DNA from 2 places in the Amycolatopsis sp. NPDC049252 genome. Region 2 is predicted to be linked to the other one. Evidence: riboswitches for the same ligand, from Rfam matches in the RefSeq annotation. Region 2 holds a riboswitch; the other holds the start of a gene.
What was found. Region 2 has a riboswitch for S-adenosylhomocysteine ahead of metH (methionine synthase). Riboswitches for the same ligand answer to the same signal wherever they lie in the genome.
Positions count from the first base shown of each region.

Region 1 (15,360 bases), on a different contig from region 2:
GCCTGGGCTTCCTCGCTGACGCCGGAGGAACGCACCATCCTCATCGGACTGCTGGAGAAACTCACCACCGGCCCCGCCGCGGCCGCCGCCCAGCGCCTGACCTGACTTCGGCTAGCTGGCGATGCCGGGCAGGCTGAGCGTGTGCCCGGTCTGCTCGGCCTTGGCGCGCAGGTACCGGACGTTGTTCTCCGTCGCGTACACGCCGGTCGCGACCTGGTCGCGGACCGCGATCCCGGCGGCGCGCAGCTGAGCCGCCTTGTCCGGGTTGTTCGACAGCAGGTCCACCCGGTCCACCCCCAGCGCGCCCAGCATCTGCGCGGCGACGGTGTAGTCGCGGGCGTCCTCGGGCAGGCCCAGCGCGGCGTTCGCGGCGTAGGTGTCAAGGCCGCCGTCCTGCAGCGCGTACGCGTCGAGCTTGTTGTACAGGCCGATCCCCCGGCCCTCCTGGCGCAGGTACAGCAGGTACCCGCCGGCCTCGGAGATCCGCGCGACGGCCTCGGCCAGCTGCGGCCCGCAGTCGCAGCGCGCCGAACCGAACACGTCGCCGGTGAGGCACTCCGAATGCGGCCGCACCAGCGGGACCTCGCCCGGCGTGCCCAGGACGAACGCGAGGTGCTCGCCGTCGTCGGCCAGGCCGCGGAAGGTGACGGCCTCGGCGTCGACCGCGAGCCCGCCGTCGAGCCGCAGCGGGATCCGCACCCGCGTCCGCACCTCAGCCGTCATGCTGTGTCCCTGGAATGAGTAGTCCCCTGGAGTCGCCCACAAGATCGACCCTACACGAAGTTCAAATTCGAACAATCTTGCTACCATGGACGCATGGGCGATCCCCGGTGGCTGACCGAGCGCGAGCTGAAGACGTGGCAGGGGTTCCTGATGGCGGGCACGCTGCTGACCCGCAAGGTCGAGCAGCAGCTGCGCGACGACGCCGGGCTGTCGCACCCCCAGTACGAGGTCCTCGCCCGGCTGGCGGCCGCGGACGGTGAGCTGCGGATGACCGAGCTGGCGGGCGCCGCGCTGACGTCGAAGAGCGGGCTGAGCTACCAGGTGACCCAGCTGGAGAAGGCCGGCCTGGTCGGCCGCCGCTCGTGCCCCTCGGACGACCGGGGTGTCATCGCCTACCTCACCGACGATGGCCAAGCGCGCCTGCGCGCGGCCGCGGCAGGCCACGCGGAACTGGTCCGGACCTTGTTCGTCGACGGGCTGAACGCGGAGCAGTTCACCGCCCTCGCCGACGGCGTCGATGCCTTGTGCGACCACCTCTGCACCGGGGAACCCTGCGTCGAGGCAAGCTGAAAATCCCTGGCGCGGGCCCCTATCCTCGGGACCATGATCCCGGGTGCCACCGCCGCTTCGTTCCTGCTCGTCGTGATCCTCGGGGCGATGTCGCCCGGGCCCGACTTCGTCGTCGTCACCCGCTCGGCGCTCACCGGCGGGCGGCGGGCCGGGATCGCCGCCGGGGGTGGGATCGCGCTCGGGGTGTTCGCCTGGGTCGTCGCCATCGCGTTCGGGGTCGCGGCCGTGCTGACCGCCTCCGCCGTGGCCTTCACGATCGTCAAGCTCGTCGGTGCCGGTTACCTGGTGGTCCTCGGGATCCGGGCGTGGCTGGCCGTGCGCCGTGGGGAGTACCGGGATCTCGAGGAGACGCGCACCGCGAAGCCGACGGGCGCCGGGGCCGCGTTCCGGCAGGGGCTGCTCACCAACCTGCTCAACCCGAAGGTCGCGGTGTACTTCCTGGCGCTGCTCCCCCAGTTCCTGCCCGCCGACGGCGCCACCCCGCAGACCCTCGAGCTGGCCGCCATCGCCACCGCCGGCACCGTGCTGTGGTTCGTCACCCTGGCCGTCGTGGTCGGCGCGCTGCGGCGGTTCTTCGCGTCCGGGCGGGTCCGCCGCGGGTTGGACGCCGTGATGGGCACCCTGCTGGTCACCCTCGGCGTCCGGGTGGCCGTCGAAGCCGCGTGACGCCGGGAGCCGCCGCGAAGGCAGCCCCCGGCACCGCGGTCAGCCCAGCTTCTCGGCGGCCAGCTTCGTGCCTTCGACGCGCGCGGTGATCTTCGCGAACGCGATGTCACGCGAGGTCGACGTGTCGTCGGCGAACGGCGAGAACCCGCAGTCGTCGCAGGTGCCGAGCCGGTCGGCCGGGATGTACTTCGCGGCGGCGAGCACCCGGTCGCGGACCTCCTCCGGCGTCTCGACGCGCGGGTCGATCGGGTCGATGACGCCGACGAAGACCCGCTGGTCCCCCTTGAGGTTCGCCTTGATGACCTCGAGCGCGCGCGCCGGTTCGGCCTCGCTGGCGAGCTGGACGAAGAAGCGGCCCGCCTTGAGGTCGAACAGCGCCGGCAGCAGGCCCGCGTAGTCGACGTCGAGGCTGTGCACGGAATCCTGGTCTCCGCCCGGGCAGGTGTGGACGCCGATCTTCGCGCGCTCCTCGGCGGTGAACCGGTCGAGCACGGCGTTGTTCAGGTCGACGAACTGCCGCAGCAGCCCGCCGGACGGGTCGAGCTTCAGCGACAGCCGTCCCTCGGTGAAGTCGATCTGCACGCTGTCCGCGCCCGCGTCGAGGCTGCGGCGGATGTCCGCTTCGGCCTCGTTGACGAGGTCCGCGATGAACTGCTCCTGCGAGTAGCCCTCGATGCCGTCGGCCGGGTAGACGAGCGAGATCGCGGACGCGGCGATCACCGCCTGCTTGACCGGCTTGTCCGTCAGGGCCTTAGCCCGCGTCAGGTACGAATCCGCGTGGGTCGCGTAGCGGAACGGGCCCGCGGTCAGCCGCGGCAGCTGGCGGGTGTGCCCGTCGGCGAACGGGATGACGACGCCGTCCGGCGCCAGGTCGGTGAGCCCGGCCAGCGGGTACGTCGCGAAGCTGGGCTTGCCCTGCTCGCCGTCGGTCAGCACGGGCGAGCCGGTTTCTTCGAACCGGCTGATCGTGTCGGCCAGCGCGCGGCTCTCCAGCTCGCCGAGCGCGGCGGCGTCGATGCGGCCGGCGGCGAGGTCGCCGAGTCCCGCGATGAGGTAGTCCGGGCGCGGGATGCTGCCGATCGGTTCGGTGGGCAGGGTCATCAAAGTCCTCCGGCTGGTTGAGGGCTTGACCGGAGACGCCCGGCACGAAGCGGCACCGGCCGGACCGGGCCCCCACGGCCACCCGCGTGCGGGTGTCCCCTCCGTGATCGGGCCTCGACCGGCCACGTTCGAAGCGAACCTAACGTGATCAGCGGCCGTCACGGATCGGCAATCACCCGGTCGGCGCAGCGAAAAGCACGAAACAAGACGGCGTTCGGCGGTTCGCCGGGAGGACGATGGGGTATCTGCTTTGCGGAACGGCGGGTTCGGCGCCGAAGGAGTACCCCGATGCTCAGCCACCACGATCGAACCGAGCTCGAGAAGATCGAGCGCAGTCTCGAACTCAGCGACCCCGACCTGGCCACCGCCCTGCGGGAAGGCCGGCGCCGGAAACCGCGCGCGCTCAAGACCGCGCTGCTCATCGCGATGGACGTCGCCGCCGTGACCCTGCTGGTCGTCGGGCTGGTCCTGCCCGACCCCGGCGTCACGCTCTGCGGGATCCTCGCGCTGACCGGCACGGTCTGGACCCACGTGGCGCGGCACCGCATCTGAGGCAGACTGGGCCCGTGAAGTGGGTCCTGCACGTCGACCTCGACCAGTTCATCGCCGCGGTCGAGATCGCCCGCCACCCGGAGCTGCGCGGGAAACCGGTGGTCGTCGGCGGCAACGGCGACCCGGCCGAACGCGCCGTCGTGGCGACGGCGTCCTACGAGGCCCGCGCGTTCGGGGTCCAGTCCGGGATGCCGCTGCGGATCGCCGCGAAACGCTGTCCCGACGCGGTGTTCCTCCCGTCGGATCCCCCGGCCTACCTCGAGGTGTCCGAGCGCGTGATGGCGACGCTGCGGGAGTTCCCGGTGGTCGTGGAGGTGCAGGGCTGGGACGAGGCGTTCGTCGGCGCGACGGCCGACGACCCGGAGGCGCTGGCCGCGGACCTGCGCGCGGCCGTCGCCCGTGAGACGGGCCTGTCGTGCGCGGTCGGGATCGGCGACAACAAGCTGCGCGCGAAGCTCGCCACCGGCTTCGGCAAGCCGGGCGGGATCTTCCGGCTGACGCAGGAGAACTGGTGGGAGGTGATGGCTTCCCGGCCGACCGACGCGCTGTGGGGCATCGGTGGCAAGACCACCAAGAAGCTCGCGGAGCTGGGCATCACCACGGTCCTCGACCTGGCCGGCGCGGACGTCGAGGTCCTGGCGGCGCGGTTCGGCCCCAAGGCGGGCCCGTGGCTGCGCCTGCTCGGCGGCGGCATCAGCGACGCCGAGGTCAGCGCGACGCCGTACGTCGCCCGCTCCCGCAGCCGTGAGACGACGTTCCAGCAGGACCTCACGGACCCGGCGGTGATGGCGGCGGAGGTGTCGACGCTGGCGAAGCGCGTCGCCCAGGACGTCCTGGCGGAGGGCCGCCCGGCGGCGCGGGTGGCGGTGAAGGTCCGGTTCGTGCCGTTCATGACCCACACGCACAGCGTGACCCTTCCCGAACCGACGTCCGACGCGGCGGAACTGGACCGGGCGGCGCAGGAGGTGCTGGGCATGTTCGAGCTGACCCGGGCGGTGCGGCTGCTGGGGGTCCGCGCCGAGTTCCTACGCGAGGACTGACCCCCGCCGGAAGGGCTAAAGGGCGTCCGGCAAGGGCAGCGGGCGGTCCGGGTCCAGTTCCACTCCGCCCGCCCGGAGGGTGTGGTCCAGCATCGCCCAGATCGTGCCCGTCAGCTGGGCCGTCAGCTGCTCCAGGCTCAGCGACCCCGGGTGGTCGAGCCAGCGGGTGGTCGCCGATTCGACGTAGCCGACCAGGCCGAACGCGATCGTGTCCGCCGGGGCCGGGTCCAGGCCGAACGCCGTCAGGTAGCCGGTGAACAGGCGGCTGAGGTGGCGGGCGATCGCGCCGCGGACGTCGGTGCGGCCCGCCTCCGGCAGGCTCGGCAGGGTGCGGACCAGGTAGCGGTGCAGCTGGGCGTGCTCGGTCAGCCAGCGCAGGTGGGTCGAGATGGCTGCGGCGATCATCTCGCGCGGGGAACCCGACGGGTGCCACAGCGGCTGCAGGTCCGCGGTCACCAGCTCGGCCGCCCGGGAGGCGATCGCGCGCTGGAGGTCGGGCGCGCCGTCGAAGTGCCGGTACAGGCGGGTGCGCGCGACGCCGGCGCGCTCGGCGATCTGCTCGGTCGAGACGTCCGGGCCGTGCTCGGCGATGGCCTCCAGGGCGGCGTCGACGAATTCCGCGCGCCGCCGTTCCTGCTGGCCCGCCCAGCGTGCCGCCCGCCCGTCGACCTTGGTCACGGCGAAAGCCTACTCACCACCCGCCCGCCGGTGTACGCTGCCGAAGTACCTAGTACATCGCGTACCCCCTACTTTCCGGAGGCCGCCATGGGCGTCGACGCCCAGGATCGGGACGTCACCGCGGCTCGCCTGCTCAAGAGCTCCGCGAAGAACTCCTACGACCCGTACGTGGACATCGACTGGGCCGCGCCGCTCGCCGAGGGCAAGGCGTACATGCCGCTCGAGCGCCTCTCCCTCTACGGCACCGACCTCTGGGCGAAGCTGACGCCGGAGCGGCGGATCGAGCTGTCCAAGCACGAGATGGCCAGCATCATGAGCGTCGGGCTGTGGTTCGAGATCGTGCTGATGCAGCTGCTCGCCCGGTACGTCTTCGACCTGGACGCACGCACCGAGCACGCCCAGTACGCGATGACCGAGATCGGCGACGAGACCCGCCACTCCGTCATGTTCGCCCGCACCGCCGAGCGGCTCGGCGTGCCGCGCTACGGCGTGCCGAAGGTGGTGCACCGGGCGGCGAAGATCTTCGGCGCCACCGCGGCCGGCCCGTCGATGTTCGCCAGCGTGCTGGTCGCCGAGGAGACCACCGACCGGCTGCAGCGGTCGATGATGGACGACGACGGCATCCAGCCGCTGATCCGCTCGGTCAACCGGATCCACGTCGTCGAAGAGGCCCGGCACGTCCGGTTCGCGAAGGAGGAAGTCCTGCGGGAGACGCCGAAACTGTCGAAGGCGAGCCTGCAGCGGCACCGGATGCGGACGGCGCTGGTGGCCTTCGGCGTCATCGACAGCATGGTCGACCCGCGGATCTACCGGAGCGTCGGGATCGACCCGCGCGAAGGACGGGCCGCGGCCTTGGCGAACCCGCACTTCCACGAGACGCGACGCTGGATGGCCGAGAAGATCGTGCCGTTCCTGCGTGACGCGGGGCTGATCGGCGGCCGGTCCGAGGGCATTTGGCGGCGCGCACATCTCATCTGAGGTTCTGTCCGCGAAATGCCCTTCACGCCGGATGCCCGGCTCCGCCAGGATCCTCCGGGTGACCACAGAGTTCCCGCCCGGACCCGAGCCGGAGCCGCCCCAGCAGCCGACGCCGCCCGCGCAGCAGGAGCCACCGCCCGCGCCGGAGCAACCGTCGCCGGCCCAGCCGCCCACCCAGCAGCAGTCACAGCCGCAGCAGCCGTCGCCGTCGTCCGCGCAGCAGCAGCCGTCGCCGTCACAGCCGCCCGCCGAGCAGCGGTCGGAGCCGCCCGCGCCGCAACAGCCGCCGCACCACCAGCCACAGCAGCCGCCGCCTGCCCAGCAGCAGCCCCGGTCACAGCCGATGCAGCCGCTGCCCGGCCCGCAGTCGCCGCAGCAACAGCCGCTGCAGCTGCCGCCCGCCCGGCAGCGGGCTCCACGCCGTCCGCTGTCCACGCGCCCGGTCGCCGTCGGCCTGGCCGGCGTGCTCGTGGGCGCGTTCCTGGTCGGCGTGCCGTGGCTGGTGCTCGGCCTGCTCGGCGGGCCGAGCCCCGAGCCGCTGAAGCTGCCGGACACCCTCGGCGGGTTCGAGACCACGCAGGCCGCGGTCGCGAAGGTCGCCAAGGGCGGTTCCCTCGGGAAGTCGCAGATCGAGCGCGCCGACAAGGCCGAAAGCGAGAACGCGTCGCGGATCTCGGCGGCCTACGGCGGCGCGGCGGCCGTGTTCCGGTCCTACAGCGACCCGGGCCTCGAAGGCGGGTTCCAGGTGGCCGCGGTCCGCGCGGACTCGCCCGAGCTGCTCGCGCAGTACGAGGACACCGCCGCCCTCGGCCAGGCACTGCCCTCGACCGAGCTGAAGCGGATCGGCCCCGTCCAGTGCCTGATCCACAACGAAATCACCCCGCAGGGCCAGCGCGTCGACCCCGAGAACTCCTTCGTCATGAACTGCCAGCGCAGCGGCGGCGGGCTGACCGTCCAGCTGCGCAACACCACCACCCAGGACGCGCACGACCCGGCGCGGTTCGCCGCCGTCGTCGAAGAGGCGTGGGCGGCGCTGAACCGGTGATCGAGACCCGCACGGCCACCACCGCCGACGACGGCGCGCTGGCGCGCCTCGACGAACGCACCTGGGGCCCGGACACCTCCCCGGCACCCCCTCCGGCGCCCGGCACGCCGTTCTTCGGCGAGGGCACCGAGCCGGAAGACGTGCTCGTCGCCGAGCACGACGGCGTGGTGGCCGGCTACGTCCGCCTGGACGAGGGGTTCGGCATCCCCGCCCACCGGCACGTGCTGGTCGTCGGCGGGCTCGCGGTCGACCCGGACCGGCGCCGGCTCGGCATCGGACGGCAGCTCGTCGACGCGGCCATCGCCGAGGCCCGCCGCCGCGGGGCGCGCAAGCTGACCCTGCGCGTGCTCGGTCACAACACCGGCGCCCGCCGGCTCTACGCGAGCTGCGGCTTCGCCGTGGAAGGCGTGCTCCAGGACGAATTCCTGCTCGGCGGCGAGTACGTCGACGACCTTCTCCTGGCCTGCGTCCTCGCTTGACAGGCTCCCGGCCGCTTTGCCATCCTGGACGACGGAAACCGCGTGCGCCGGCCTTCGGCGCGTTTCCGGTCCGAGAGGCGCTGCGACGGAATTCCTTCCGCCACGCTCGGGCCGGGGATCACGGACCCAAGGGCGCCTCCCACCACGGGAGGTGTCCTTTTTTGCATACCTGGCAAGCAAACCCGGCCTCGCGCGGCCGCGGCTAGCCTGACCACCCCCTTCTTCCCGGCACTCGCCGTGCCGTGCTTCGTGCTGCCCTTTTCCGACCGTACAACGAATTCCGGAGTGAACGAAAGAATGAGCGAAAAACTGCAGAGCCGCAACGGACTCGACTTCGCCGTCGCCGACCTCACGCTCGCCGAGGCCGGCCGGACCCAGCTGCGGCTGGCCGAGCACGAGATGCCCGGCCTGATGGCGATCCGCCGCGAGTACGCCGCCGCGCAGCCGCTGAAGGGCGCCCGCGTCGCCGGGTCCCTGCACATGACCGTGCAGACCGCCGTGCTGATCGAGACCCTGGTCGCCCTCGGCGCCGAGGTGCGCTGGGTGTCCTGCAACATCTTCTCCACCCAGGACGAGGCCGCCGCGGCCGTCGTGGTCGGCCCGGAGGGCACGGTCGAGGCGCCGTCCGGCACGCCGGTGTTCGCGTGGAAGGGCGAGACGCTCGAGGAGTACTGGTGGTGCACCGACCAGCTCTTCGCCTTCGCCGGCGGCCAGGCGCCGAACATGATCCTCGACGACGGTGGTGACGCCACCCTGCTCGTCCACAAGGGAGTCGAGTTCGAGGCGGCGGGCGCCGTCCCGCAACCGTCCGAAGAGGACGCCGACGAGTACCGGATCGTCCTGGAGACGCTGCGCGCCAGCCTCGCCAGGGACGGCGACCGGTTCACCCGGATGGCCAAGGAGATCCGCGGCGTCACCGAGGAGACCACCAACGGCGTCAAGCGGCTCTACAAGCTCGCCAAGGACGGCGAGCTGCTCTTCCCCGCGATGAACGTCAACGACTCGGTGACGAAGTCCAAGTTCGACAACAAGTACGGCATCCGGCACTCCCTGGTGGACGGGCTCAACCGGGCCACCGACGTGATGATCGGCGGCAAGCGCGTCCTCGTCTGCGGCTACGGCGACGTCGGCAAGGGCGCGGTCGAGGCGCTGCGCGGCCAGGGCGCCCGGGTCTCCGTCACCGAGATCGACCCGATCTGCGCGCTGCAGGCCGCGATGGACGGGCTCGACGTGGTCGAGCTGGACGACGTCGTCGAGACCGCCGACATCTTCATCACGACCACCGGCAACTTCGGCATCATCTCCGCGGCCCAGATGACCCGGATGAAGCACAACGCGATCGTCGCCAACGTCGGGCACTTCGACAACGAGATCGACATGGCGGGCCTGGCGAAGCTGCCCGGCGTCGTCAAACACGAGATCAAGCCGCAGGTGCACGAGTGGACGTTCACCGACGGGCACGCGATCATCGTGCTCTCCGAGGGCCGCCTGATGAACCTCGGCAACGCGACCGGGCACCCGTCGTTCGTGATGTCGAACTCGTTCACCAACCAGGCGATCGCCCAGATCGAGCTGTTCACCAAGCCCGGCGAATACTCGACCGACGTGCACCGGCTGCCCAAGCACCTGGACGAAAAGGTCGCCCGCCTGCACCTGGACGCCCTCGGGGTGCGGCTGACGCAGCTGACCAAGGCGCAGGCCGAGTACATCGGCGTGGACGTCGAGGGACCGTACAAGCTCGATCACTATCGGTACTGATCGAGAAGTTGCTCCATTTGCCGCAGTTTGGGGCACCGGGAAAGTGGCCATCCTCCCCTCGAGAAGAAACGCATCCGCCCGGACGGCACGGAGCCGGGCCGGGTCTCGTGCGAAGGAGTGTGTCAAGTGATCGTTCTCGGTGTCATTCTGCTGGTCATCGGCTTCATTGTCGGTATTCCGGTGCTGTACACCATCGGCATCGTGCTGGCCGTGGCCGGCGTGGCGCTGGCCATCCTCGGCGGCACCGGCCGCAAGATCGGTGGCCGCGCGCACTGGTACTGATCCCGTGACCCCCGCCGTCGGCCTGGCGCGCGTCAGCAGCAATGCTGACCGCGCCAGGCCGTTCGGCCTTCTCTCGTTGCGACGAAAGCGATCGCGAGCGCGACGGCCGGATCGGCCCACCACCAGCCGAACAGCGTGTTGAGCAGCAACCCGGCCAGCAGCACGGCCGAAAGGTACGTGCAGAGCAGGGTCTGCCGTGAGTCGGCGACCGCGCTGGCCGAGCCCAGTTCCCGCCCCGCGCGGCGCTGAGCCGCCGAAAGCGCGGGCATCACGGCGAGCGAAACCGCCGCGAGCACGGCCCCGGTGATCGAACCTTCCGGCGCCGCCGCCGCGAAAAACGTCCGTACAGCTTCAAACGTGACGTAGATCGCCAATGCGAAAAACGACAGCGCGATCATTTTCAGCGCCCGCCGTTCGCGCACTTCGTGATTTTTTCCCGAAAACTGCCACGCGACGGCGACGGCCGAGGCCACTTCGATCACCGAATCCAGCCCGAAGCCGATCAGCGCGCCCGACGAGGCGGCGGTCCCCGCGGTCAGGGCGATCACGGCTTCGACGACGTTGTAGGTGATCGTCGCCGCCACCAGCAGCCGGACGCGGCGTACCAGCACCGCCCGGCGATCCGCGGCCGGCGCCGTTCCTTCCGCGGCGCAGCACCCGTCGGCGCACGTCACGGGCTCCCCCGCCGCCGCGGTCACCGCGCCGTCACCGGCCGGTCCACATCGGTCCGGTCCACATCGGTCCGGTCCACAGTGGCCCGATCCTCACCGGCCCGATCCTCATTGGCCCGGTCCTCATCGTCACAGTCGTCCCCCGGTTCGACCGCCAGCACCACCTGGACCAGTTCGCGCAGCGCGCGGGCCAGGTGGGCGTCGGCGAGGTCGTAGCGCACCTGACGGCCCTCGTAGCTCGCCACCACCAGCCCGCAGCCCCGCAGGCACGACAGGTGGTTCGAAACGTTGGACCGGCTCAGGCCGAGCTCGCCCGCGAGCCGCCCGGGGTAACAGGGTCCGTCCAGCAGCGCGGTCAGGATCCGGCAGCGGGTCGGGTCGGCGAGCGCCCGCCCGATCCGGGAGAGCGCCGACTCCCGCGTCTCACATGTCACCATACACTGAACTGTACAGCTGGGGCTGACGTATCCATCACGGACCGGCCCCGGACATGAAAGGGTCCTCCGGCTCCGAGGGGGAGGGAGAGCCGAAGGACCTCGTTAGTGTTAGCACATCGCCAAGCCCGTGTACACAGATGCATACACGATCGGGTTACCTTCTTGACGTTCTCCTCACAGCCGTGAAGGCCCTCCCCCGTGGACAGTGACGCCCGGTGGGAAGGCCTTCACGGATCCTGGCGGGAGGCTCAGGAAACCTGGCGCAGCAAGGGTTTTCCCGGCGCGGTCGCGCAGGCGCACCCGCCGCCGAGGGTCTGGCAGTCGACGATCAGCCCGTGCCGGAGACGCTCACCGTCCACACAGCCCGGATCGGTGCACTCGGCGAAGCCGCCGTCCGGGTGCACCACCAGCGTGCCGTGGCAGTGATCGATCCCCGCATCGCAGGACGCGCAGTCCATGACCCGTCCACCCTTCCGCGATCGTGCTGGACGCGAAACGACCGCACCCCTTGGTACCACCGGGATGCGGCCGGGCGTGGTACGGGGACGGCGTGTCGGGACGACCACCCGTCCGTGCGGTCAGGCGGACTTCTTCGGGGCGCGTTTGCGCGCGGCCGGCTTCTTGGCCGGTTTCTCGCCCTCGGTGTCCGAATCGGACCTTTCCGAAGTGGACGCTTTCGACTCGGACGCCGCCGCCTTGGCCGGCTCGCGCGACTTCTTCGCCGCGTCCACACTGGCCTGCAGCGCCGCCATCAGGTCGACGACGTCGGCCTTGGCGGTGACCGCCGCGGGCTTGGTCGTCTCCTCCCCCGCGACCTTCGCCTCGATCATCTCCTCGAGGGCCTCGCGGTAGTGGTCCCGGTACTTTTCGGACTCGTACACCGGCTCGGCCAGCGAGTCGATCAGGGAACCGGCCATGGACAGCTCCTGCGGCCGGATCTGCGGCGGGTCGTCGCGCAGGAACGGGAAGTCCGGCTCGCGGACCTCGTCGGGCCACAGCATGGTCGTCATCACCAGGACGTCGGCGTGCACGCGCAGCACCGCCATGCTCTCGCGCTGCCGCACGGCGACCTTCGCGACGGCGACCTGGCCGGCCTTGTGCAGGGCGTCGCGCAGCACGATGTAGGGCTTCACCGCGTTCTTCTGCGGCTCCAGGTAGTACGTCCGGTCGTACTGGATCGGGTCGATCGACTCCAGCGGGACGAACTCCAGCACGTCGATCGTGCGCTGCGAGGACAGCGGCAGCTCGGCCATCTCGGCGTCGGTGATCACGACCATCTCGCCGTCGGGCAGCTCGTAGCCCTTGGCGATCTCGGCGTAGGGCACCTCCGCGCCGTCGATCGTGCAGAACCGCTTGTACTGGATGCGGCCGCCGTCGGCCTCGTGCACCTGCCGGAGGGAGACGTTCTTGTTCTCCGTGGCGGCGTACAGCTGGATCGGAATGGACACCAGCCCGAACGAGACCGAGCCCTTCCACATCGCCCGCATGCCACACACCTCCGGATCGCACTCACGCTACGTAACTACCGTAGCCCGAAATGCCCGGCGGCGACAGCCCGGCGCGTCGCGATCTAGACCTCTGCCAGGTACTTCTCCCAGAGTGCGGGGTCCATGAACCAGTGCTGGAAGTCCGTCGGATCGGTGAACCCGTTCGCGAACCGCTTCGCCACGGCCGGGTTCTGGCCCGCGACGCCGAGGATCTGGAGCACGTGCGGGGGCGGCGGCTGGAGCAGCGCGTTGGTCCATTCGGTGACGTGCCGGGCGTACTCCCAGTAGCGCTCGAACGTGGCGTCCATCCACGCCGCGTCGAACGGCCGGTCGCCGTGCCCGACGATCGCGTCCAGGTAGGTCGCGGCGCAGTGGCTCGCGTTGTTCGATCCCTGACCGGTGATCGGGTCGTTCGCCACGACGACGTCGGCCATGCCCAGCACGGTCGCGCCGCCCGGCAGGGTGCCGACCGGGTTGCGCACGACCGGCGTGTAGCCGCCGGCCAGCGTCGCCTTCGCGTCGGTCAGCTCGGCGTCCCGGCAGCGCTCGTACTCCCAGGGCACGAACCGCTTCATCAGGTCGAGGATGCGCGCGAAGTGGTCGGCCGCGTCCGGGCGGTCGTCGAAGCAGTCCAGCGGGCCGCCGGGGATCCCCTCGAAGAAGAGGATGTCGCAGTTCCCGCTGAGCGTGTACGCCGGGATCATGAACAGTTCGCCGACGCCGGGGACGATGGTGAACCGCACCGCCGCCTTCTCCGGGTGCTCCGGGCGCCGGTGCACGCCGTGGGCGTAGGCCAGCGACAGCGCGCGCTGCGGCTGCGTGTAGGGCGAGCGCTCGGGCACCCGGTCGAACAGCTGCACCAGCTCGCCCTTGCCGGCCGAGACGACCACCAGGTCGTAGAGCCGGGCCAAAGCGTCGAGTTCGGACGTCATCACGCCGTGGATCACGAGCTTGCCGCCGCGCTCCTCGAACAGCTCGAGCCAGCCGGCCATCTTCACCCGCTGGTCGACCGACTGGGCGACCTCGTCCAGCTCGGCGAACCAGTCGAGCGCGCGGTCACCGTCGGGCGCGGCCACCGAGACGCCGAGGCCCTCGACGTTCACCGTCTCGGCTTCCCAGAGGTTCACGCCCAGCTCGCGCTCGTGCTGCAGCGCGTCGTGGAACATGCACTGGGTCGACAGCACGCGCCCGGACCGGATTTCGTCCGGGGTCCGCGCGGACATCACCGTGACGTCGTAGTCCTCGCCCAGCAGGCCCAGCGCCAGCTGCAGCCCGGACTGCCCGGCGCCCACGATCAGGACCTTGCGCATGCGGTTCTTCTCCTCCGGTTTCGTGGCGATCAGGCGTGCGGGGCGCTGCCGGCGAGCTCGCGGCCCGGCGGACCGGACAGCACGGCCAGCGCAAGGGTGTGGCTGACCAGCTCGGTCAGCGCGGCGATCGTCGAGGCGCGGTCGCGGGCGTCGCAGGTGATCAGCGGGACGGCCGGGTCGAGGGCCAGCGCGTCGCGCACCTCGTCGAGGTCGTACACCGGCTTGCCCTCGAACTGGTTGACCGCGACGACGAACGGCAGCTCCGAGTCGTTCTCGAAGTAGTCGATCGCCGCGAAAGACTCGTCGATCCGGCTGGTGTCGACCAGCACGACCGCGCCGAGCGCGCCGCGGCTGAGGTCGTCCCAGAGGAACCAGAACCGCGCCTGCCCCGGCGTGCCGAACAGGTACAGCAGCAGGTCCGGGCGCAGCGTGATGCGGCCGAAGTCCATCGCGACGGTGGTGGTCGACTTGCCGCCGGGCGGGACGTCGTCGATGCCTTCGCCGGCCTCGGTCATCCACGCCTCGTTGCTCATCGGCGGGGTTTCCGAGACCGCGCCCACGAAGGTGGTCTTTCCGACACCGAAGCCCCCGGCGACGACGATCTTCGCGGAGATCGCCAGCAGATCGCCCTCAGGCGGGGAGCCGCTTGAGCCCATCAAGGATCCTCTCGAGCACGTTCGTGTCGTGGTGGTAGGCGTGCGCCGTGGGGTGGACGAAGACCGCGCCCTGGGACGCGAGGTCGCCGATCAGCACGCGCACCACGCCCAGCGGCAGGCCCAGCCCGACCGACAGCTCGGCGATGGAGCACCGCACCCGGGCGCGTTCGTAGAGCGAGCGCGACTCGGGCATCAGCGTGTCGGCCAGGGCCGGGTCGTACTGCGGCACCGAGACCAGCGTCTCCACCAGCAGCTGGTGGCGGGTGCTGGTACGGCCGCCGGTGAGTGCGTAGGCGCGGATCCGGCGGCTGCGGCGCGGTAGCGGTGAGTTGGCTGGAGTGTCCACTGGGGACACGGGCATCACTTCCTCGTGGGGCACAGCCGTCACACCCGAGGCCGGCGAGCGGTCAGTACCTGGCGCAGCTCGGCGCGCACCTCGGGGGTGAGCGCGTGGCCGGCGTTGGTGATGAACTGGGTCATCTCGTAGGCGACGACCTTCATGTCCGCCTCCCCCGAGGTCAGCACCGCCAGCCCGGCGCCGGAACCGATGCCCATGAACAGGAAGTAGCCGTGGGTGAGGCGGATGATGATCTGCTCGCAGGCGCCCTTGCCGAACAGCGCCGCGCTGTTGCCGGCCAGCGAGAGCAGGCCGCTGGCGATGGCCGCCAGCTGTTCGGCCTCGGCTTCGCCGACCGAGTCGGAGGCGGTGAGGGGGAAGCCGTCCACGCTCATGATCAGCGCGTGGCTGACGCCGTGGACCTTGCGCACGAAGTCGTCGAGCAGCCAGGCGAAGTTCGCCGGGGCCGGGTGCGGTGCGCTCACGAGGCGGATCCTCCGGGCGTCTCGTCCTGCGGGGTGCGGTGGCGTTCGGTCAGCGCGGCGCGCTCCCCGTCGGCGAACGCGCCGAGGTCCGCGAGCAGCTTGTCG
Region 1 is NZ_JBICSQ010000120.1:3,012-18,371, forward strand. It holds gene ACGFMK_RS45780 (MarR family winged helix-turn-helix transcriptional regulator) at 1-105, shown strand, start outside; gene ribA (GTP cyclohydrolase II) at 112-723, opposite strand; gene ACGFMK_RS45790 (MarR family winged helix-turn-helix transcriptional regulator) at 817-1,293, shown strand; gene ACGFMK_RS45795 (LysE family translocator) at 1,327-1,959, shown strand; gene ACGFMK_RS45800 (cobalamin-independent methionine synthase II family protein) at 1,999-3,060, opposite strand; gene ACGFMK_RS45805 (DUF3040 domain-containing protein) at 3,349-3,612, shown strand; gene ACGFMK_RS45810 (DNA polymerase IV) at 3,627-4,652, shown strand; gene ACGFMK_RS45815 (TetR/AcrR family transcriptional regulator) at 4,668-5,330, opposite strand; gene ACGFMK_RS45820 (diiron oxygenase) at 5,418-6,308, shown strand; gene ACGFMK_RS45825 (hypothetical protein) at 6,367-7,353, shown strand; gene ACGFMK_RS45830 (GNAT family N-acetyltransferase) at 7,332-7,832, shown strand; S-adenosyl-L-homocysteine riboswitch at 7,899-7,977, shown strand; gene ahcY (adenosylhomocysteinase) at 8,130-9,590, shown strand; gene ACGFMK_RS45840 (hypothetical protein) at 9,717-9,872, shown strand; gene ACGFMK_RS45845 (cation transporter) at 9,905-10,570, opposite strand; gene ACGFMK_RS45850 (ArsR/SmtB family transcription factor) at 10,567-10,980, opposite strand; gene ACGFMK_RS45855 (hypothetical protein) at 11,229-11,438, opposite strand; gene ACGFMK_RS45860 (Ku protein) at 11,559-12,467, opposite strand; gene ACGFMK_RS45865 (styrene monooxygenase/indole monooxygenase family protein) at 12,551-13,777, opposite strand; gene ACGFMK_RS45870 (ATP/GTP-binding protein) at 13,807-14,433, opposite strand; gene ACGFMK_RS45875 (DUF742 domain-containing protein) at 14,408-14,794, opposite strand; gene ACGFMK_RS45880 (roadblock/LC7 domain-containing protein) at 14,818-15,255, opposite strand.
Region 1: another riboswitch for S-adenosylhomocysteine. It lies ahead of ahcY (adenosylhomocysteinase); the one in region 2 lies ahead of metH (methionine synthase).

Region 2 (15,360 bases):
GGCAAGCGGCTCACGGACGCGCCGCTGATCCTCGCCGAGGCGCGCGGGTGGTCGTCGGTGCAGGCCGAGCCGCAGGTGCTGGACGCGATCGCGCGCTGGACCAGCATCGAGGACCCGGAGCTCGGCGCCGGTGGCGAAGACCGGTTCTTCAACATCACGAAGGACCGCCGGCACTACATGGCCGGCACGTCGCTGCTGTCGGTCGGGCAGGCTTCGGCGGCGTTGCGCGAGTTCAAGACGGCGCGCGAGGCCCACGAGAAGCTGTCGCTGGAGAACCGCTGGGGCGCCATGGACCCGATGATCCGGATCGACACGGGCCGCGCGCACCTGCGGCTCGACGATCTCGAGGGCGCCGCCGCCCAAGTCGAACCCCTGCTGATCGCCGATGTGGGCAGACAGCCGGACATGGTGCGTGCCATGCTCAAGGTCCTCGCCGACGAACTGTCCGGTCCGCGCTGGCGGAACGTCGTAGCGGCCCGCAACCTCGCGGAGGCGCTCCTGGACGCGCAGGCGTCGGCGCGGCCGTGACGCTCGACCCGATCCGGATGGAGGTGCCGATGGCAGAGCCGGCTGGTTCTGCACGCCGCGCACCTCAAGACGGTCCCCCCGGACCGGCCGGTACCGCCCCTGACTGGGCGCTCGACGGCCGCACGCGCCGGCACGTCGTGGTGGTGGCCGACCGGTTCGCCCGGTTCGCCCGCGGTGACCAGGTCTTCACGGTGTCGGGGCTGCTGGCCTTCATGGGCTCCGGCGGCCCGGACGTCGACGGCTGCCACTGGGTCGTCCACCCCGGACAGGGTGTCGACGGGACCGACCGCGACCTGCTGGAAGCCGCGGCCGACAAGACCGGCGGTGTGGTGTGCCTGGTGGACCCGGCGGCGTTCGGTCCGGTGCCGGTGGCCCCGGAGGTCGTCCACAAGCACCGCCCGGAGAACGTGCTGCTGGCGGGCGTGCACAGTCCGGAAGCGACGCTCTGCCAGGCCGATCTGCGCATCCACCGGGACAACGAGCTGGTCCTCGACCACCACACCGGCGAGCACGTGCAGGGCATCGTGATCATCGAGGCGATGCGGCAGATCTGCATCGCCCAGTTCGAGACCGCCCTCCGCCCGTCCCTGGCCACGTCCGGCTACGCGGGGGTGTGGCAGCGGATCGACCTGTCCTTCGAGGACTTCCTGTTCCCGCTGCCGGCCACGGTCGAGTCGCGCATCGAGGAGTCCGACCTCGTGCGGGCCCACCACCTGAAGTTCCGGGCCACCGCCGCGGTGCGCCAGCACGGGCGCACCGTGGCCACCGCCGGCATCGACTACGCGATGATCCGGCTGGACCGCATCGACACCCTGGAACGCCGCAAGGCCGACCAGGCGACCCGCGCCTATCTCGGCTGACGCGGGGAACACCCGGCGAAACCACTGCGGAAGGAAACCCCACGACGATGTCCGACGCGTCCTTCGCCCAGGGATTGGCCCTCATCCAGCGGCTCGGCGGGGTGGACCGCCCGGCCGTGCTGGACCTGTTCGCGAGCATCGGCGAGGCCGAGTTCGGCGAGCGATGTGTCGGGTTCATCTACGGCGACGTCTACCACCGTCCCGGCCTGCCGCTCCCGGACCGGCAGCTGGCGACGGTCGCCGCGCTGACCGCGCTGGGCTACGCGGGATCCCAGCTGCAGTTCCACGCGAAGGCCGCGCTGAACGTCGGCTGCACCCGGCGCCAGCTGATCGAGGCGGTCATCCACATCAGCTCGTTCGCCGGGTTCCCCGCGACGCTCAACGCGCTGGGGGAGCTGAAAGCGGCGTTCGCCGGCCTGCCGGACGACGAGCCGGAGCCCGAAGACCGGAACGAGCCCGCGTTGCCGTGGGCCGGCATCGAGGACCGCCACGAGCGCGGCCTGGCCGCGATGAAGGCGATCGACGGCGACGCGGGGGAGAAGGTCGCCGAGGCGCTGAAGGACATCGCGCCCGACCTGGCCGCCTACATCATCGAGTTCTCCTTCGGCGAGCTCTACAGCCGGCCGCACCTGAGCCTGCGCCACCGCGAGATCGTCACGATCGCCGCGTGCGTCGCGCTCGGGACCGCGACGCCGCAGCTGAAGGTGCACCTGCACGGCATGCTCAACGTCGGCGGCACGGAGAAGGAGATCGTCGAGACGATCCTGCACCTGGCGTTCTACTGCGGCTTCCCGGCCGCGCTCAACGCCATCGCCGCCGCGCGGGAAGTGTTCGCGCAGCGGTGACCGCGCTCGAGAAGCTGCGCGTGGTCGCGCTCGACTGCGACGGCGTGCTCATCGACGACACGTACCTGGACATGATCGCCCGGTTCGTCACCGGGCACGGCGGGGTGTACGACGCCGAAGCCGAGCGGGACGTGATCGGGCTGCGCGACATCGTCGTCGCCGAGAAGGTCACCCGGCTCTGCGACCTGGACCAGCCGGCCGAGGAGACGCTGAAGCAGCTGTGGGCCGCGCGGCAGGAGTACCTGCGGGAGCACCCGATCCGGGTCGCCGAAGGTGTCCAGGACTGCCTGACGGCGCTGGGCGGGCTGCCCGTCCGGCTCGTCTGCTACGGCGGGCGGACCCGGGAGCACACGTTCGACCGGTACCTCGGCGACTTCACCGCCCTGCTCGACGCGGAAGTGCCGTACGTGAGCATCAACGAGCACCGGCCGGGCGTCGACCACATCGCCCGCACGGTGTTCGACGTCGGGTTCGACGAGATCGTGTTCGTCGACGACGTGAGCCGGGTGGCCGCCGACGCGCGCGAGCACGGCGCGGGGTTCATCGGGTTCCCCTCCAGCCCGGCCCACGCACGTCAGCGGGAGTTCATGGCCGGCTACGGCGTCCGGCACCTCCCGGCGTCACTCGCCGAACTGACACCGGAACTTCTCGAGACCGTCGACGAAGAGCTCGCGACTTCGACACACTGGCCCCGTTGACGACTTCCCCGCACCCTTGGAGCCGCTGTGAAGTACTTTTCCCTGCCGCGTCCCGGAGCCGGGCTCGTTCTGGGCGAGCGTGACGTCCCCGAACCCGGCCCCGGTCAGGTCCTCGTGCGGTTGCGCGGGTGGGCGGTCAACGCCCGCGACCTGATGATCCTCAAGGGTTTCTACCCGAAACCGGTCAAGCCGGACGTCGTCGCGCTGTCCGACGGCGCGGGCGAGGTGGTCGGCCTCGGCGACGGCGTGCGCTCGTGGTCGGTGGGCGACCGGGTGGCCGCGACGTACTTCCCGAACTGGCTCGCCGGTCCCGGGACGCCGGAGAAGACCGCGGACGACCTCTTCGGCTCGCTTGACGGGACGCTGGCCGAGTACGCCGTCTTCCCGGAGGACGCGCTGGTGGCCGTGCCGGCGCACCTGGACTACGCCGAGGCCGCGACACTGCCCAGCGCCGGGGTGACGGCGTGGCGCGCGATCGTCGAGGAGGGCGGGGTCTTCCCCGGCCAGACCGTGCTGACCCTCGGCAGCGGTGGCCTGTCCACGTTCGCCCTGCAGTTCGCCGCGCTCGCCGGGGCCCGTGTCATCGCGACGTCCGGCTCCGACGAGAAGCTGGAGCGGCTGCGCGCGCTCGGCGCGGCCGAGACCCTCAACCACGCGACCACCCCGGAGTGGGGCCCCGCCGTGGCGGAGCTGACCGGCGGCGGCGTCGACCACGTCGTCGACGTCGGCGGGGGCGGCACGATCGGCCAGTCGATGCTCGCCGCCCGCGTCGGCGGGCACGTCAGCGTCGCCGGCGTCCTCACGCACGAAGGCGCCGCGGACCCGGTGCTCGTGCTGGTCAAGCAGCTGACCCTGCGCGGGCTCACCAACGCCTCCCGGGAGACGTTCCAGACGATGAACCGCGCCATCGAGCGGACCGGGCTGCGGCCGGTGATCGACCGCCGGTTCGGCTTCGACGACGTCGCGGCGGCGGTGAAGCACCTCGAGTCCGGCACCCACGTCGGCAAGGTCGTGCTGGAAGCCCCGTGACCGGGTAATTTTTGCCGGCCCGGCTGGGTAGTTCTGCACCGCGATCTACGATTTCCGCAGCTCAGGTGGGGTGTGAACGGGCGAAAAACTCGCATCCGGGCAGGAATGGTGTCAGGTCCCGGTACCGGGGAGAGTGGTACCAGACAGACAGACATCGGACAGGACCCGAGCAAGGCTGCGGATGCTCGGCCCCGGCTGTCCGGTCTGGGGGCGCGGAGAGGGGTTCAACCACCTGGGGGTGGGTTGAACCCCTCTCCTGCTGCGTTTCTCCTCCCCTCTGGGAGCGCTTTCAAGCCCGGCCCGGTCCGGCGTCCGTAATGGACGCCTGAACCGGCGGCGAATCCGAATCGTGTCCACTGTGTACCGATTCGAGCATGTGAATGCCGGAATGGCGTACGGAGTAGCGTTGTGCGCCCATTGCTATCACATATGTGAACGGCGATCACGTTTCTGAATCGTTATCAAGGACTGTCTTGCCCGGCCTTTTTCGGCGTGTGAGTGTGGTGCCGCTGGCTGGACTGGACCTATGAAAGAGGCGACCCGGCAATGACGCAGACGGCCCCGCCACGGCAAATAAGCCGGACAACCCTGTACTTCTTCGGTGCGCTCGGCGGAATCCTGTTCGGATACGACCTCGGGGTGATCTCCGGGGTGCTCCCGTTCATCGGGAAAGCGTGGTCGCTGACCGCCTGGGACAAGGGTGTGATCACCGCCAGCCTGTCGGTCGGTGCCATCGTGGGCGCGCTGTTCTCCAGCCGCATCAACGAAGCCCTCGGCAGGCGGCGCACCATCATGGTCGCCGCGGCGATCGTCATCGTGGGCACGCTCGCGGCGACCTTCTCGCCGACGTTCGCGCTGCTGGTGATTTCGCGCCTGATCATCGGCCTCGGCATCGGGCTGTCGTCCTCGACCGTCCCGACCTACCTCTCCGAGCTGGCACCCGCGCGGCTGCGCGGTGCGATGGGGGCACTGAACCAGATCTTCATCGTGCTCGGCATCCTGATCGCGTTCCTGACCAGCTACTTCCTCGGCCCGCTTTCGGCCTGGCGCTGGATGTTCGCCGGCGCGATCGTGCCCGCGGCGATCCTGCTCGTCGGGCTCGCGTTCCTGCCCGAGACGCCGCGCTGGCTGGTCAAGAACGGTCAGGAGGACGAGGCCCGGCGGGTCCTGGCGAGCGCGCACGGCAACACCGTGAACCTCGACGAGGAGATCGCGACCATCCGCGGCGTCATCCAGATGGACACCGAGGACAAGCCGCGGTTCCGCGACCTGTTCTCCGGCTTCGTGCGCCCGATGATGATCGTCGCGGCCCTGCTCGCGGTCGGCCAGCAGTTCAGCGGGGTCAACGCGATCAACGCGTACTTCCCGACGATGCTGATCGGCCTCGGGTTCGCCACGCAGGCCGCGCTGCTGTCCGGCGTGCTGCTGGGCGTCACGAAGTTCCTGTTCACCGCGTGGGTCGTGTTCGTGGTGGACCGCTGGGGCCGCAAGCCGCTGCTGCTCATCGGCAACGTGATCATGGTGATCACGCTGGTGGCCGCCGGGCTCGTGGTGCTGAACGTCCACGACACCGGCACCCGCGGCATCCTGATGCTGGTGATGATGGTGCTGTACCTGGTCGGCTACGAGCTCGGCTGGGGCGCGGTCGTCTGGGTGATGATGGCCGAGGTGTTCCCGCTCAAGTACCGGGCGGCGGGCATGGGCGTCAGCAGCGTCATCCTCTGGGCCGCGACCGGCATCGTGAGCGCGGTGTTCCCGCTCATCTCCGCGGTGGGGTCGCTCGGCATCGGCGGTTCGATGTTCCTGTTCGCCGGCATCAACGTGGTGCTGTTCGGGCTCACCAAGTGGCTGGTCCCGGAGACGAAGGGCCGTTCGCTGGAGCAGATCGAGCTGGATCTGCGGGCCCGGCAGGGGGTCGCGGTCAAGAGCTGATCCCGGCGGTTCGAACGGCGGGGGTGCGGGAAGTCCGCACCCCCGCCGTTTTCCGTTCGCCGAGCTGGAGGTCAGGCGACGGGAGCCGTGGCCAGGCCGAGTTTTCCCGCCAGCCGGCCGATCCAGGCCGAGACCTCGTCGGCGGCACGGTCCGGCAGCCCGAAGATCACCTCGGTGACGCCGAGCGCGTCCAGGTGTGCCAGCCTCGCCGGGTCCGGGCGCTCGCCCAGCGCGCAGATGGCCGGTGCCCCGGAACGGCCCTCGTCGCGCCAGATCTCCTTCAGCAGTGCGACATGGCCGTCCAGGTCGGTGTCCGCGGGGGTGGTGATCCAGCCGTCCGCGTGGCGGGCGATCCAGCGGAACGTCTTCTCCGTCGGGCCCGCGCCGAGCAGGACCGGGATGTGCGCCTGGACCGGTTTCGGCCACGCCCAGCTCGGGCCGAACGAGACGAACTCCCCGTCGTAGGCGGCTTCTTCCTCCGTCCACAGTGCACTCATCGCCTCGAGGTACTCGCGCAGGGCCGTGCGGCGGCGGTGGCCGGGCACGCCGTGGTCGGTCAGCTCGTCGACGTTCCAGCCGAAGCCGGTGCCGAGCGTGACGCGCCCGCCCGACAGGTGGTCGAGGCTGGCGATCGTCTTGGCGAGCGTGATCGGGTCGCTCTCGACCGGCAGGGCCACCGCCGTCGAGAGGCGGATCCGCTCGGTGACCGCGGCGGCCGTCGCCAGCGCCACCCACGGGTCGAGCGTGCGGCTGTACCGGTCGTCGGGCAGGGACGCGTCCCCGGTGCGCGGGTGCGGCGACTCGCGTTTCACCGGGATGTGCGTGTGCTCGGGCACGTAGAAGGTGGCGAACCCCGCGGCCTCCGCGGCCTGCGCCGCGGCCGCCGGGGTGATGCCTCGGTCGCTGGTGAACAGCACGATTCCGTAGTCCACGCGACGGACTGTATTAGAACGTGTTTCAGTTTTCAAGCGACCGCCGCGGGGCCGGTGCCGGCGGCCGGGCTCGCTTTCGGTATACCTGTGTGCACAGTGCGTGACCACGCGGGTCGAGTGTCGGTCGAGGGCCGATGGACGCCGCCGCGGTAAGCAGGCTGGGAGCAGCGGGCCGCCGTTCGCCGGGTCACAGTGGGTGAGCCCGGGAATGCCGGTCGGAACGGGGTGGTGGCAAGGTGGAGCCGACGATCCAGATGATCCATTGTGGACGTTCACGCGTGGCGTCCCAGCCAGTGGACGGACCTTCGGGGCGGGATGGTGTGCCGGGCCGGGGTTCCAGTACCCTGGTTCGCAGGCCGAGAGGCGCTGCAACGGGCCACGGGGCCCGCCACGCTCGGCCGGTTGTGACCACCCAAGGGCGCCTCCCGACTGAGGGAGGCTGCCGGTGAACCCGATCACCCCGCAAGAATCCGAGGCCACCGCGCGTCTGCGCGAGCTGCTCAGCCAGCGGGTCGCGGTCCTCGACGGTGCCTGGGGCACCATGCTGCAGGGTGCCGGGCTCACCCCGGCCGACTACGTCGGCGACCGCTTCGGTGACCACACCCACGACGTCACCGGCGACCCCGACCTGCTCAACCTCACCCGCCCCGACGTCATCCTCGACGTGCACCGCCAGTACCTCGCGGCCGGCGCCGACATCACCACGACGAACACCTTCACCGCCACCAGCATCGGCCAGGCCGACTACGGCCTGCAGGGCCTGGTCCACGAGATGAACGTCCGCGGCGCGCAGCTGGCCCGCCAGGCCGCCGACGAGTTCGGCGGCAGGTTCGTCGCCGGGTCGATCGGCCCGCTGAACGTCACGCTCAGCCTGTCGCCGAAGGTCGACGACCCGGCGTACCGCGCCGTCACGTTCGAGCAGGTCAAGGCCGCGTACGCCGAGCAGATCGCCGGGCTCGTCGAGGGCGGCGTCGACCTGCTGATGATCGAGACGATCTTCGACACGCTCAACTGCAAGGCCGCGATCGCCGCCGCGCGCGACGTCGCGCCGGAGCTGCCGCTGTGGATCTCGGTCACCATCGTCGACCTGAGCGGGCGGACGCTCTCGGGCCAGACCGTCGAGGCGTTCTGGAGCTCGATCGAGCACGCGAAGCCGCTGGTCGTGGGGGTCAACTGCTCGCTGGGCGCCGAGGAGATGCGCCCGCACGTCGAGGAGCTGTCGCGGATCGCGGGCACCTACGTCGCCTGTCACCCGAACGCCGGGCTCCCGAACGCGTTCGGCGGGTACGACCAGACACCGGAGGAGACCGCCGGGCTGATCGGCGGCTTCGCCCGCGACGGCCTGGTCAACCTGGTCGGCGGCTGCTGCGGCACCAGCCCGGCGCACATCGAGCAGATCGCCGCCGCCGCGAAGGGCGTCACCCCGCGCGAGGTCCCTTTGCCGCGCACGCACACCCGGTTCAGCGGTCTCGAGCCGTTCGGCATCGGCGCCGACACCGGGTTCGTGATGATCGGCGAGCGCACCAACGTCACCGGCTCCAAGCGGTTCCGCCGGCTCATCGAGTCCGGCGACCACCAGGCCGCCGTCGACGTCGCGCTGGAGCAGGTCCGTGGCGGGGCGAACCTGCTCGACGTCAACATGGACGCCGACCTCCTCGACAGCGAGGAGGCGATGACGACGTTCCTCAACCTCATCGCCACCGAGCCCGAGGTCGCCCGGATCCCGGTGATGGTCGACAGCTCGAAGTGGACCGTGCTCGAAGCCGGCCTGCGCTGCCTCCAGGGCAAGGGCGTCGTCAACTCGATCAGCCTGAAGGAGGGCGAGGAGCCGTTCCTCGCCCAGGCCCGCACCATCCGCAACTACGGCGCCGGCGTCGTCGTGATGGCCTTCGACGAGCAGGGCCAGGCCGACACCGCCGACCGCAAGGTGGACATCTGCGGCCGCGCCTACGACCTGCTCACGCAGCAGGCCGGGTTCGCGGGCGAGGACATCATCTTCGACCCGAACGTGCTGGCCGTCGCCACCGGCATCGCCGAGCACAACGGCTACGCCAAGGCGTTCATCGAGGCGCTGCCGCGGATCAAGGAGCGCTGCCCCGGCGTCCACATCAGCGGCGGCATCTCGAACCTGTCGTTCTCCTTCCGCGGCAACGACGTCGTCCGCGAGGCGATGCACTCGGCGTTCCTGTTCCACGCCGTGCAGGTCGGCCTCGACATGGGCATCGTCAACGCCGGCCAGCTCGCGGTCTACCAGGACATCCCGAAGGACCTGCTGGAGCTGGTCGAGGACGTGCTGTTCGACCGCCGCGAGGACGCCACCGACCGGCTGGTGACCTTCGCCGAGAACGTCAAGGGCAGCGGCACCAAGCGCGTCGTCGACCTGTCGTGGCGCGAAGGCACGGTCGAGGAGCGGCTTTCGCACGCTCTCGTGCACGGCATCGTCGACTACATCGAAGAGGACACCGAAGAGGCGCGGCAGGTCAAGGCCCGGCCCCTCGAGGTGATCGAAGGCCCGCTGATGGACGGCATGAAGATCGTCGGCGACTTGTTCGGCGCCGGCAAGATGTTCCTGCCGCAGGTGGTGAAGAGCGCGCGCGTCATGAAGCGCTCGGTGGCCTACCTCGAGCCGTTCATGGAGGCCGAGAAGGAGGAGGCCCGGCTGGCGGGCCGCGCCGAGCTGTCCAACGGCCAGGGCAAGGTCGTGCTCGCCACGGTCAAGGGCGACGTCCACGACATCGGCAAGAACATCGTCGGCGTGGTGCTCGGCTGCAACAACTACGAGGTCATCGACCTGGGCGTGATGGTGCCGGCGGCGAAGATCCTCGACACCGCGGTCACCGAGGGCGCCGACGCGGTCGGGCTGTCCGGGCTGATCACGCCGTCGCTCGACGAGATGGTCAACGTCGCCACCGAGATGCAGCGCCGGGGCCTGAAGCTGCCGCTGCTGATCGGCGGCGCCACGACGTCCCGGCAGCACACGGCGGTCAAGATCGCGCCGGCCTACGACAACGCGACGGTGCACGTGCTCGACGCCTCGCGCGTGGTCGGCGTCGTGTCCGACCTGCTCGACCCGGACCGCTCGATCGTGCTGGCCGAGAAGAACCGGGCCGACCAGGAGGTGCTGCGCGAGCAGCACGCCAACAAGCAGCGCCGCCCGATGCTCAGCCTCGAGCAGGCCCGCGCGAACCCGGAGAAGGTCTCGTTCGACGAGCTGCCGACCCCGGAGTTCACCGGCGTCCGCGTCGTGGAGCCGAGCATCACCGAGCTGCGTGAGATGGTCGACTGGCAGTTCCTGTTCCTGGCCTGGGAGCTCAAGGGCAAGTACCCGGCGATCCTGGACCAGCCGGTCGCCCGCGAGCTGTTCGACGACGCGAACACGCTGCTCGACCAGATCATCGCCGAAGGCGGCTTCACCGCGAAGGGCGCGTACGCGTACTGGCCGGCCCACACCGAGGGCGACGACATCCTGCTCGACGGCGAGTTCTCGCACATCCGGTTCCCGATGCTGCGGCAGCAGACGTCGAAGCCGCAGGACCGCGCGAACCGCTGCCTGGCCGACTACATCGCGCCCGCCGGCGACCACCTCGGCGGGTTCGCGGTCGCCATCCACGGTGCCGAGAAGCTCGCGGCCAGGTACGAGGCCGAGCAGGACGACTACCGCGCGATCATGGTCAAGGCGCTGGCCGACCGGCTCGCCGAGGCCTTCGCCGAGTACATCCACCTGAAGGCGCGCCGCGGCTGGTTCGAGCCGGACGCCGACCCGAAGCTGGAGGACCTGCACGCCGAGCGCTTCCGCGGCATCCGCCCGGCGCTCGGTTACCCGGCCAGCCCGGACCACAGCCAGAAGCGCGAGCTGTTCGAGCTGCTGGCGGCCGACGAGCTGGGGATGGCGCTGACCGAGTCGTACGCCATGACACCCGCCGCGAGCGTGTCCGGGCTGATCTTCGCCCACCCGGAGTCGAAGTACTTCACCGTCGGGCGCCTCAACCGCGACCAGGTCGAGGACTACGCGCGCCGCAAGGGTGTCGAGATCGGCGAGGTCGAGCAGTGGCTGCGGCCGAACCTGGCCTACGAGCCCGAGGCGTAGTCCTTCAGCGTGATGTCCGTGGCGAAGTCGTCGGTCGCCTTGAGCAGCATGCGGAGCAGGAAGCGGGACTTGAACGTCCAGTCCCGCATCTTGATCCGGAGCCGGGACGGCGGCGCGAGGAACGGGCCCGCGCTGCCGCGCTGCGAGATCTTGGCGTAGCCCCGGAACTGCTCCTCGTAGCGGGCGAAGGCGGTCCGGTGGTCGCCGTTCGCGGCGAGCAGCTCGCCGGCGAGCACGTAGGCGCCGACGATCGCCAGGCCGGTGCCGAAGCCACCGAGCGTGTTGCCGTAGGCGGCGTCGCCGAGCAGCACGACCCGGCCGCGGGCGTAGTGGTCGATCGTGACGCGGGCGAGGGAGTCCAGGTAGAACTCGCGGGCTCTCGGCACCTTCGTCAGCAGGTCGGGCACCCGCCAGCCGGCCCCGCGGTAGGCGTCGATCAGCAGTTCCCGCTGCCGCTCGACGTCCGTGCGGTCGTAGTCGAGCTCCGGTGAGGCGAACACGAAGAACGCGGACGCCTTCGGCCCGCCGACGGCCGCCATCCGGCCGGGCTCGTTGTACATCACGGCCTCGCCGCCGTCGACCTGCTCGCCCAGCTCGGCCAGGGCGTAGTAGTGGCCGAGGAACCTGACGTAGTCGTGTTCCGGGCCGAAGGCCAGCCGCCGGACGTTCGAGTGGATGCCGTCGGCGCCGACCACGAGGTCGAAGGTGCGCGAGGCGGCGTTCGCGAAGGTGACGGCCACGCCGTCAGGGGTCTCGGTCAGCGACGTGATGGTGTCGCCGAAGACGTACTCGCAGCCGGCGGCGGTGTGCTCGTACAGCAGCTCGGCCAGGTCACCGCGGCGGATCTCGATCTCGCCGCCGGTGAACTCGCCCGGGATCACCGCCCGGGGCCGCCCGTCGGCGTCGATCACCGTCTGGTCCTGGCCGCCGGTCGCTCGCTTCCGGACCTCCTCGAGGATCCCCATCCGCTCCAGCACGGTCCGGTGGGTGGGGCCCTTGAAGTCGACGGCCTGGCCGCCGGGCCGCACGGACGCGGCGCGCTCGACGACGGTGACGCTGCAGCCGTAACGGTGCAGCCAGTGGGCGAGGGCCGGACCGGCGATGCTCGCGCCGGAGATCAGGACCTTGAGGTTCTTCATCGCGTTGTCGGTCATGCCGCAGAGCTTCGCGACCAGGGCTTACCGGTCGCTGGCGAAGCGCTGACGGGCACCGTCAGCACCCGGGGCGTCACCGTCGAGAGTGGACGGTGCGGGCGGAAAATTCCCGGCGGGAAAGGCGGTTTGCCCGCCGGTTTTCGCTTGTTGACCAGTCCCGGATCCGGGGGGACCATTCTTCGCGGGGGAGAGGGGCCGACAGTGCTGGGGACGGAAACGCAGCCGGTCGCGACCGGCGTCGGCGAGTTGCTGCGCGCGGGCGAACGCGCGCTCGAAGCCGACGGTGACCTGCGCGCGGGCCGCGCGTGGTTCGACCGGGCCTACCGCGCGGCGGAACAGGAGTGCGACGGCGCCGGGATGGCCCGCGCCGCGCTGGGCCTGGCCGGGTTGTGGGTGCACGAGCACCGCAGCGCGCCCGCGGCGGCGTTGCTGCAGGCCCGGTTGCGCAGCGCGCAGACCGCCGTCGACCCGGGCTCTTCGCTGGCGCTGCGGCTCAAGGCGCGGCTGGCGGGCGAAGCGGACTACGTGGCGGGGGAGAGCAACCAGATCCTCGCCGTGCTGGAGGAGGCGAAGCGCGCGGGCGACCCGGTCGCCTGGGCGGAGGCCGCCAGCCTGGCCCACCACTGCCTGCTCGGGCCCGACCACGGCGGCCAGCGCCGGGCGCTGGCGCAGGAGCTGATCACCGAGGGCTTCCGGACGTCGCGGCGCAGCGACCTGCTGATGGGCCTGCTCTGGCGGACGGTCGATCTCTTCCTCGACGGCGACCCGCACGCCCAGCGCGGCCTCGCCGACCTGCGCGGGCTGCTCGCCGAGCAGGATCACCTCGCCGTCGGGTTCGTGCTCGACGCCATCGACGTCATGCTCAGCATCCGCGCCGGGCGGTTCGACGAGGCCGAAGCGCGGGCGGCGGCCTGCGCCCGGCGCGGTGAGCAGGCCGGCGACGCCGACGCGACCGGCTGGTACACCGCGCAGCTCGGCGCGATCCGCTGGTACCAGGGCCGGGTCGCCGAGCTGCTGCCGGTGCTGCGCGAGACGGTCCATTCGCCGACGCTCAGCGCCGTCGACAACGCGCTCGTCGCCGGGCTGGCCGTCGCGGCCGCTGCGGCCGGGGACGAACGCGAGGCCGCCGGCGCGCTGGCCCGGCTGCGCGGGCCCGACCTGGCGCTGCTGCCGCGGTCGAGCAGCTGGCTGGTGTCGATGTACGGCATCGTCGAGTCCGCCTGCCTGGTCTCGGACGTCGAGTCCGCGCTGGCCGCGTACGCGCTGCTGACGCCGTTCGCGCGGCTGCCGATGACGGCCAGCCTCGCGGTCGCCTGCTTCGGTTCGGTGCAGCACGCGCTGGGCGTGGCGATGCTGACCGCGGGCGAGCCCGAGCGGGCCGTCACGCACTTCCGGGCGGCCGTGCGGGACAACCTGGCGCTGGCGCACTGGCCGGCCGTCGCGCTTTCCCGGGCCCGGCTCGCGCAGGCGCTGGCGCTGCTCGGCGCTCCGGACGCCGCTCACGAGCTGGCGACGGCGACCCGGGAAGCGGCGGACCTGGGGATGTCACTGCCCGCCGCGCCGGCCCGGCAGGCAGCGCGGGTCACCTGCCGGCGGCAGGGCCGGCACTGGCTGTTCACCCTGGGCGGCCGTGCGGTGCTGGTCGAGCACAGCGTCGGCATGGGCTACCTCGCCACGCTCCTGGACAACCCGGGGTACGAGCTGTCGGCGGCCGAACTGGCCGCCGGTCCCGGCGTGACGCCCGCCGCGACGTCCGGGCAGCCGGTGCTCGACCCGGCGGCGACCAGCCACTACCGCAAGTGGCTGGCCACGCTGGAGGCCGAGCTCGACGAGCACGAGGCCAACCACGACGACGGCCGCGCCGAGCGGGTGCGGTCCGAGCGCGACTGGCTGGTCGGCGAACTGTCCGCCGCGGCCGGGCTGGCCGGGCGCGTCCGCGAGTTCGCCGGTGCGGAGGAGAAGGCGCGGATCGCGGTCGGCAAGGCGATCCGCCGCGCGCTGACCCGCATCGCCGCCGCGGACGCTGTGATCGGCGACGTCCTGCGCGACGGCGTCCAGACCGGCAACCGCTGCTGCTACCGCCCCGGCTGAGCGGTCTGCCGCGGCCCGGTCGTGAGTGAGAAACCGTGTGCTAACCCGGTTTCTCACTCACGAGGCGCTACTGGACCGCGCCGTTCTGGGTGAGCAGGGTGTCGTACCAGGCGTCGTACGGGTGGTTGCTCGCCGGGTAGTTCGCCAGGGGCGTCGTCGCGTCGCTCGCCGAGTCGAAGTCCCAGCCGCGGACCAGCTTGCCCGCCTGCCGCGCCGAGGTGATGAACGCCGACTCCGTCGCGGGCGCGCCGTAGAACAGCGCGCCGTCCTGCAGCTCCGCGCTGTCGCCCTTCTGGAACTCGTCGAAGGCGACCTGGCGGTAGCGGATCCGGTCGCCGGTCACACCGGGCGTGTCCGCCCGCAGCGTCTGCGCCGGGGTCGGGCCGTCCGCGGCGGTCCGGACCGTCACCGTCCGGCCGCCGCTGGTGGCGGTCGCGGTCGGGAACCGCGCGTCGGACGTCTTGGCGTTGCCGGTCCAGGCGACCGTCGTGCCCGACAGCGCGCCGTTCCAGGTCCAGTTCTGGCTGCTGCCCTGGCTGCGGTGGATCTCCCGCAGCTGCGTCCCGCCGGTGAACGTGACGCTCGGCAGCACGCCGTTGTCGTACTGGTGGCTGGCCTGCCAGGTGATTTCGCCGTCCGCGCCGAGCTTGCCGACGCGGTACCAGAGCGTGGTGGCGCTCTGCGACTGGTGGACCTCGACGAGGTCGCCGTTGTCGTTCAGCGCGACGGCCGGGGTCTGCCCGTTGTCGTACTTCCCGTGGCGCAGCCACGTGATCCGGCCGTCGGCGCCGTACGTCCCGGTCCAGTACCAGAGCGCGCCGCCGCCCGAGTCGTGCACCTCGACGACCTGGCCGCGGCCGTTGATCGCGACGGACGGGTGGTAACCGACGTCGCGCTTGTACTCGGCGCGCGTCCCGGCGTCGCCGGAGAGCAGCGGCAGCACGCGGCCGCGCAGCGCGTCCACGGTCGGCTGGCCCGCCGGGTAGTCCTTCGCCTGCAGCATCCGGCCGCCGAACACGGACTCCAGCTCCTGGTTCAGCGCGGTCAGGTTGCCCGCGGCGAAGTTCGGGTTGTCGGTCAGGTCGTCCTTCAGGTCGAGCATGACGACGATCGGCGCGGCGGCCGGGTGCGCCGCCGACCAGGTGTTGACCGTGGCCAGCCAGTCGCGCAGGTTGTTCGACGCCGGGTTGCCGCCGCTGTGGTC
Region 2 is NZ_JBICSQ010000085.1:3,084-18,443, forward strand. It holds gene ACGFMK_RS41780 (hypothetical protein) at 1-528, shown strand, start outside; gene ACGFMK_RS41785 (AfsA-related hotdog domain-containing protein) at 558-1,388, shown strand; gene ACGFMK_RS41790 (carboxymuconolactone decarboxylase family protein) at 1,436-2,233, shown strand; gene ACGFMK_RS41795 (HAD family hydrolase) at 2,230-2,931, shown strand; gene ACGFMK_RS41800 (NAD(P)-dependent alcohol dehydrogenase) at 2,959-3,960, shown strand; gene ACGFMK_RS41805 (sugar porter family MFS transporter) at 4,507-5,892, shown strand; gene ACGFMK_RS41810 (TIGR03619 family F420-dependent LLM class oxidoreductase) at 5,964-6,824, opposite strand; S-adenosyl-L-homocysteine riboswitch at 7,177-7,255, shown strand; gene metH (methionine synthase) at 7,270-10,911, shown strand; gene ACGFMK_RS41820 (FAD-dependent monooxygenase) at 10,893-12,050, opposite strand; gene ACGFMK_RS41825 (hypothetical protein) at 12,267-14,156, shown strand; gene ACGFMK_RS41830 (hypothetical protein) at 14,224-15,360, opposite strand, start outside.